2 linked regions of the Lacticaseibacillus paracasei subsp. paracasei genome follow. Each later gene encodes a partner of the first gene's protein in a complex. Links are inferred from orthologs where the notes say so. Each region holds a gene or a part of one and is shown in the gene's direction. Other genes may lie near its edges.

Region 1 (3,625 bases):
GACGTAGCGGGTGTGACGCTAGCAAGTGCCTCCACTCTTGATAAGGACATTAAAGATCCTGAAAACAAGACTGCTGCTTCTGCACAAGTTGGCGCGTTGATCGCCAAGCGTGCTGTTGCTGATGGTCATAAAGTTGTGGTCTTTGACCGTGGTGGTTATCTGTACCATGGTCGCGTTGCTGCGTTAGCTGAAGCAGCACGTGAAAATGGCCTCGAATTCTAGAAAAAAGGAGGATAACCAACACATGGCATCATTTATCGATCCAAACCAATTGGACTTAGAAGACCAAGTCGTTTCCATCAACCGTGTCACGAAAGTTGTTAAAGGTGGACGTCGTCTGCGTTTTGCTGCGATCGCGATCGTCGGTGATAAGAATGGTCACGTCGGCTTTGCAACTGGTAAGGCCCAAGAAGTTCCTGAAGCGATCCGTAAAGCTGTTGACGCGGCCAAGAAGAGCTTGATCGAAGTACCGATTGTCGGCACAACGATTCCTCATGAAGTTATCGGCCATTTTGGCGCCGGCGAAGTTTTGCTGAAGCCTGCTGAAGAAGGTTCTGGGGTTGCTGCTGGTGGCGCTATCCGTTCCGTCATGGAACTTGCCGGCATTGCTGATATTACCAGCAAGTCACTCGGCCGTAACACCCCGATCAACATGATCCGGGCAACGATGGACGGGTTGACACAACTGCGTACCCGTGAACAAGTTGCTGAATTGCGTGGCGTTTCTGCGTCATCATTAGAAGACTAGGAGGTAAACACATGGCTCAATTGAAGATTACTTTGACCCGTAGTGCTGCCCACCGTCTTCCTAAGCAACGTAAAATTGTGAAGGAATTAGGCTTAGCTCGAGTTAATAGCTCAGTGATCAAGCCTGACAACGCAGCCACTCGTGGTGCGATTTTCCAGATTTCACACTTGGTTTCCGTTGAAGAAATCAAGGATTAATAACATTATTTCGACAAGGAGGTGCCCAAGAGTATGCAATTGCACGAATTAAAGCCGAGTGTCGGCTCCCGTCATTCCCGCAAGCGTCTGGGCCGTGGTACTTCTAGCGGTCAAGGTAAGACAGCTGGTAAAGGGACAAAGGGTCAATTGGCACGTCAGGGCGGCAAAACGCGTCTTGGCTTCGAAGGTGGCCAGATGCCATTGTTCCGGCGTATGCCAAAACGCGGTTTCAACAACATTAACCGCAAAGAATATGCTGTTGTTAACCTTTCCGATCTTAACCGCTTCGACGATGGCGCCGAAGTAACCCCAGCAGCCTTGATCGATGCTGGTATCGTTAAGAACGAAAAGAACGGCGTCAAGCTGCTGGCAGACGGCAAGCTTGAGAAAAAACTGACCATTAAGGTAGCAAAGGCTTCTGCTGCAGCGAAGGCTGCTGTTGAAGCAGCTGGCGGTTCGATTGAGGTGATCTAATGCTGAGGACCCTGAAAAACGCGCTCAAGGTTAAAGACATCCGTAACAAGATCCTCTTCACTTTAGCGGTTTTATTGGTCTATCGATTAGGTACACTGATCGCAGTGCCCGGGGTCAATGCAAAGGCGCTGCAATCAATCGGTTCGACAGGCCTGATCTCACTGCTGGATACTGTCAGTGGTGGCGGACTGGCCCAGTACTCCATCTTCTCGATGGGGGTCTCACCGTACATTACGGCACAGATTGTGGTTCAGCTGCTGCAGATGGATATCGTTCCGAAGTTTGTTGAATGGAGCAAGCAAGGGGAAGTTGGTCGGCGTAAGCTGAATCAGGTGACTCGTTACTTAACCATTATCTTCGGGTTCTTTCAGGCAATTGGGATTACGGCCGGCTTTCAAACGTTAAGTTCGATGGGCTTGGTCAAAAATCCGTCTGTTAGCACCTATATCACGATCGGGATCATCTTAACCGGCGGCACCATGTTGCTGACTTGGATGGGTGAACAGATCACTGATAAAGGTCTTGGTAATGGGGTTTCCTTGCTGATCTTTTCCGGGATCATTGCTCGCTTGCCTTCTGGCCTTCAAGAGCTATACCGCGATAACGTTCAGGTATACTCTGGTGCCGAAATCTGGAAAGGGATTGCCTTCATGGCAGCCTTAGCCATTATCGTGATCCTAGTGATCACGTTTGTCACATGGGTACAGCAAGCAAATTACAAGATTCCGATTCAATATACCCGGCGTGTCACCAGCGCAGGCAGCAACAGCTACTTGCCTTTAAAGGTCAACGTGGCCGGCGTTATTCCAGTTATCTTTGCGAGTTCCTTCATCGTAACTCCGCAAACAATTCTGATGGCTTTTCAAAAGAATCATAGCGGTGATGGCTGGTATCAAGTCATGACCAACATCTTCAATATGCAAAAACCTGCCGGGACTGCGATCTACACGCTTCTAATCATTCTTTTCACGTTCTTCTATGCGTTTGTTCAGGTCAATCCCGAAAAGGTCTCTGAGAACTTAACCAAACAAGGCAGTTACATTCCAGGCGTTTGGCCAGGAAAAGAAACCGAGAATTATATCTCGCGTTTACTGATGCGGTTATCAACCGTCGGGGCATTGTTCCTTGGCCTGGTTGCATTGCTGCCACAGTTAGCTGCCAACATTTGGGGCTTGCCACAGTCAATCGGACTGGGCGGCACAAGTCTCTTGATTGTCGTCATGACAGCGATTGAATTGGTTCGTCAGTTAGACGGCTTACTCATGAAACGCGAGTATATCGGTTTCATTCGCGGAGACTTGATTAAAGGCGACAGTAAAAAATAAACGTCATTTAAACAGAACGTGAGTCAGCTTGATTAGAGTCCAATGTGTAAGCGAATCTGAGTATGATGACCGGGTTCGGTTATTGTGTTTAAGAGCGTTTATACGTCAGGTTCTAGTCTGGCGAGCGCGTTTAGAGGAGGATGCAACGTGAATCTCATTTTAATGGGACTTCCCGGTGCAGGGAAAGGTACTCAAGCAGAACGGATCGAAGACACTTATCCGATTGCACATATTTCAACCGGTGACATGTTCCGAGCTGCGATGGCTGCTGGTACCGCATTAGGTAAAGAAGCGAAAGGTTTCATTGATAAGGGGCAACTCGTACCGGACTCGGTCACGAATGGCATTGTCAAGGAACGACTCGCTGAATCTGATACCGATGCTGGTTATATGCTTGATGGCTTCCCGCGCACCATCCAACAAGCAGAGGCACTCGAAACGATTACAGCCGATCTGAAGAAACCGTTAGATGCTGTCATCAATATCGATGTTGCACCTGCAAAACTAGTCGATCGTTTGTCTGGCCGTTTTATTTGCAAGACATGCGGCGCGACTTATCACAAAATCTACAACCCGCCAAAGGTTGCCGGCACTTGTGATCGTTGCGGCGGTCATGAATTCTTCCAGCGTGAAGATGACAAACCGGCAACGGTTAAAAATCGCCTCAAGGTAAACATCGAAATGAACACACCGCTGTTGGACTTCTATGAAAAGAAGGGCCTGCTTCACACGGTTAATGGCGACCAGGACATTGATAAGGTGTTTGCCGAGATCAAAGCGATTTTGGCTGCTGTGGCAAAGTAAGTGCTTGGACGATTGCACGCCCCTCATGACTGTTTTCAAAGTCGAAGAATTATGGTACAATATCGCGGTATGCGGTG
Region 2 (3,680 bases), 1.6 Mb from region 1 along the record:
TCAATCGCAAGTCACGTGAAAAAGGCTTTGGCCAAATCGACATTGATGCGACTGCACCAGCTGAACCGAAACCAGCCGAAGATGATGATAATCTGACGGTTGTTCGTACTAAGCGAGTGTCGTTGAAGCCGATGGATTCGCAAGAAGCCATTCTACAGATGGATATGTTGGGGCACAACTTCTTTATCTTTGAAGATGCTGACACCAATGGCACAAGCATTGTTTATAAGCGGCGTGACGGGCGTTATGGCTTGATCGAAACCGATGAATAAGCAGTTCTTAAAACAAAAAACAAGATCGCCGCAAAAGGTGATCTTGTTTTTTGTTGGGAAAGTTTGCCATATGGACTTATTGCTGGTAAGTTTTTATTAAAGTTTAATGACAATATACAAATTGGGGCCTGGTATATGAACTTGCAGGCAGTGAAGATTGAGGCGCTATCGTGCTGGTATTCAGTTGTTATTGTGAACGGCATCGGCGTGCGCTCGTCGATGTGGATGATGCAAGATCTTTGTACTGCTCGGTTTTCAATACCCAATGAAAATGTTAAGATACTATAGATATACTGTCAGTTTAACGAAGTTTCGACAGAGAGGAATCCATTCATGGCCAATATTCTTAGAAAATGGGTCGAAAGCGATAAGCGAGAAATCGCGCGCCTAGGCAAAATTGCTGATAAGGTTCAGCAATATGAAGATGAGTATGCAGCATTATCTGATGAACAATTAAAAGCAAACACACCAAAATTAAAAGATCGTCTCGCAGCTGGTGCTACCCTTGATGACATTCTGCCAGAAGCCTTTGCGACTGCGCGGGAAGGTGCCAAGCGTGTTTTAGGTCTATTCCCGTTCCGAGTCCAAATTATTGGCGGGATTGTGTTGCATGAAGGCAACATTGCGGAGATGAAGACCGGTGAAGGGAAAACTTTAACCGCAACCATGCCTGTTTATTTGAACGCACTCACTGGTAAAGGTGTTCATGTTGTCACGGTCAATGAGTACCTGTCAACCCGTGATGCCACGGAAATGGGCGAGCTATACAACTGGCTTGGCTTGAGCGTAGGGTTAAACCTCAATTCCAAGAACAGTGATGAAAAACGAGAAGCTTATAATTGCGACATTACCTATTCCACGAACAGTGAACTCGGGTTTGACTATCTGCGTGACAACATGGTTGTTTACAAAGAGCAGATGGTTCAGCGGCCACTGAATTTTGCAATCGTCGATGAAGTTGACTCTATTTTGATTGATGAGGCGCGAACCCCATTGATCATTTCTGGCGGCGCAGAAAAAACAACCGGTCTCTACATTCGTGCCGATCGGTTTGTCAAGACGCTAAAAGCGGAGACCGATTACAAGATCGACTGGCCAACGAAGACAATCTCGTTAACTGAAAGCGGCATCCGGAAGGCTGAAAAGAATTTCGGACTGGATAATCTGTATGACACCGAAAATACGGCCTTAACGCATCATATTGATCAGGCCTTGCGGGCTAATTACATCATGCTCAAGGATATCGATTACATGGTTTCCGATGGTGAAGTCCTCATTGTTGATCAGTTTACTGGCCGAGCAATGGAAGGTCGCCGATATTCTGACGGCTTGCATCAGGCGATTGAAGCCAAAGAAGGCGTCCAAATTCAGGACGAAAATAAGACGATGGCTAACATCACTTATCAAAACTTCTTCCGGATGTACACAAAGTTGGCCGGGATGACTGGGACCGCAAAGACCGAGCAAGAAGAATTCCGAGAAATTTATAACATGGAAGTCATCTCTGTTCCGACCAACAAGCCAGTTATCCGGGTTGACTCCCCTGACGTGCTGTACCCGACGTTAGATGCTAAGTTCAACGCGGTTGTTGAAGACATCAAAGCGCGTCATGAAAAAGGCCAGCCGATGCTGATTGGGACGGTTGCGATTGAATCGAGTGAACGGCTTAGTAAGCAACTTGATGAAGCTAAGATTCCACATACCGTTTTGAACGCGAAGAATCACTTTAAAGAAGCAGAAATCATTATGAATGCTGGCCAACGCGGCGCTGTGACGATTGCGACGAACATGGCTGGGCGTGGTACGGATATCAAACTTGGACCTGGTGTCACCGAACTTGGCGGTTTGGCAGTTATCGGGACGGAACGCCATGAAAGTCGTCGAATTGATAATCAGTTGCGAGGCCGTTCAGGGCGTCAAGGCGATCCAGGTTCTACACAGTTTTACCTGAGCCTTGAAGATGATCTGATGAAACGCTTTGGTTCTGATCGAATTAAAGCTATGTTGGATCGCTTTAAGGTGGCGGATGATGATCAGGTGATTCAAAGTCGGATGATTTCACGGCAGGTGGAGTCAGCCCAGAAACGGGTCGAAGGGAATAACTACGACACGCGGAAGAATACGCTGCAATATGATGATGTGATGCGTGAACAACGCGAGGTCATTTACAAGCAGCGGCAGCAAGTCATCAATGAACAGGAAACGTTGAAGCCTGTCTTGATGGCTATGATCAATCGAACGATTACACGGATTGTTCAGACTCATACCCAAGGAGATCAGAAGGACTGGAACCTTGATGCCTTGTACGCTTGGGTCACTGCTAACATGATTGATCCTGAGAAATTCAAACGCAGCCAGTTAGATGGCAAGTCGCAAGACGAGTTGATCGGGTTACTGGCCGAGATGGCGGAGACCAACTTCCAGCAAAAGAATAAGCAGCTGGGCGATGACGCGCAGATGCTTGAATTCGAAAAAGTTGTTGTTTTGCGCGTGGTTGATTCTGCTTGGACCGATCATATTGATGCGATGGATCAGTTGCGGCAGTCGATCGGATTGCGCGGTTATGGTCAAATGAATCCGCTAGTCGAATATCAAGAAGAAGGCTACCGGATGTTTGAAGAAATGATTGCATCAATTGATGATGATGTGACTCGGCTGTTCATGAAAGCTGAAATCCGACAAAATATTCGCCGTTAATAACGGCTTAGCGCCCCGGTACCGCGGCTACAGCTTGCGGTACTGGGGTGTTTTGAAGCAGTCGCCGACGCACATGGTCACGCTACAATAACGCAACTATGTTTAAAAAAAGGGAGATTACACGATGGAACTGAGTGTTATGCGCAACACCTTGGCCGCCATGCGGACCAAAATTAATCAATTTAGGGGGTCACTTTGACCTCGATGCGCTGAACGAACGCATTACTGAAAATGAAGGCCGAATGGCTGAACCCGGCTTTTGGGATGACTCGGAGGCTGCTCAAAAGGTTATTGACAACAACAATGCGCTCAAAGAAAAGCATGATCGATTTTATGCACTAGAAAATGAGTTGGAAGATCTTGAGGCTGGTTTTGAGTTATTACAAGACGAGCCTGATAAGGACTTGCAGCAAGAAGAAGAAGCAAAGATCAAAGATTTACAGGAAAAGCTGGATAAGTATGAGATGCAGCTTTTGCTGAACGGCCCATACGATCACAACAATGCCATTTTGGAAATTCACCCTGGTGCAGGCGGCACGGAATCTCAGGATTGGGGATCAATGCTGATGCGGATGTATCAGCGTTGGGCCGATCAGAACGGATTCAAAGTAGAAGTGGCGGATTATCAGCCTGGGGATGAAGCTGGCATCAAGAGCGTAACGCTGCTGATCAATGGCGAGAATGCTTATGGCTTGCTGAAAAGTGAAAAAG

The links.
Region 2: the proteins of secY (region 1) and secA are in contact, whole or in part, in a crystal structure (PDB 3DIN), measured with the Thermotoga maritima proteins. The link is inferred for Lacticaseibacillus paracasei subsp. paracasei from one-to-one orthologs. Residues at the interface, in WP_004081795.1 of Thermotoga maritima: Glu108, Gly109, Glu110, Glu111, Ala236, Glu237, Arg238, Arg239, Ile240, Thr241, Ile242, Gln243, Tyr244, Ala245, Arg246, Arg247, Val248, Thr249, Gly250, Arg251, Arg252, Val253, Tyr254, Gly256, Ala257, Ser258, Thr259, Tyr260, Leu261, Pro262; in WP_004082002.1 of Thermotoga maritima: Glu261, Ala262, Arg263, Lys300, Ala301, Arg302, Thr303, Ile304, Ile305, Leu323, Tyr324, Asp325, Pro326, Val329, Ser330, Tyr333, Ile336, Lys340, Phe345, Val349, Glu363, Phe364, Tyr374, Ser375, Gly376, Gly377, Glu393, Ile395, Thr482, Ser483.

What each region holds. Positions count from the first base shown.
Region 1 is NZ_AP012541.1:2,568,284-2,571,908, reverse strand. The notes cover bases 605-3,581. They hold secY (preprotein translocase subunit SecY), read left to right. Parts: upstream 605-1,418; coding sequence 1,419-2,744; downstream 2,745-3,581. Other genes in these bases: LBPC_RS12620 (adenylate kinase), read left to right, coding at 2,892-3,548; rplO (50S ribosomal protein L15), read left to right, coding at 979-1,419; rpmD (50S ribosomal protein L30), read left to right, coding at 760-945; rpsE (30S ribosomal protein S5), read left to right, coding at 605-748. Also shown: rplR (50S ribosomal protein L18), read left to right, coding at 1-222; more of rpsE, read left to right, coding at 245-604. UniProt on the Escherichia coli protein: The central subunit of the protein translocation channel SecYEG. Consists of two halves formed by TMs 1-5 and 6-10.
Region 2 is NZ_AP012541.1:918,528-922,207, forward strand. Bases 256-3,287 are described here. They hold secA (preprotein translocase subunit SecA), read left to right. Parts: upstream 256-605; coding sequence 606-2,969; downstream 2,970-3,287. Other genes in these bases: hpf (ribosome hibernation-promoting factor, HPF/YfiA family), read left to right, coding at 256-272. Outside these bases: more of hpf, read left to right, coding at 1-255. UniProt on the Escherichia coli protein: Required for protein export, interacts with the SecYEG preprotein conducting channel.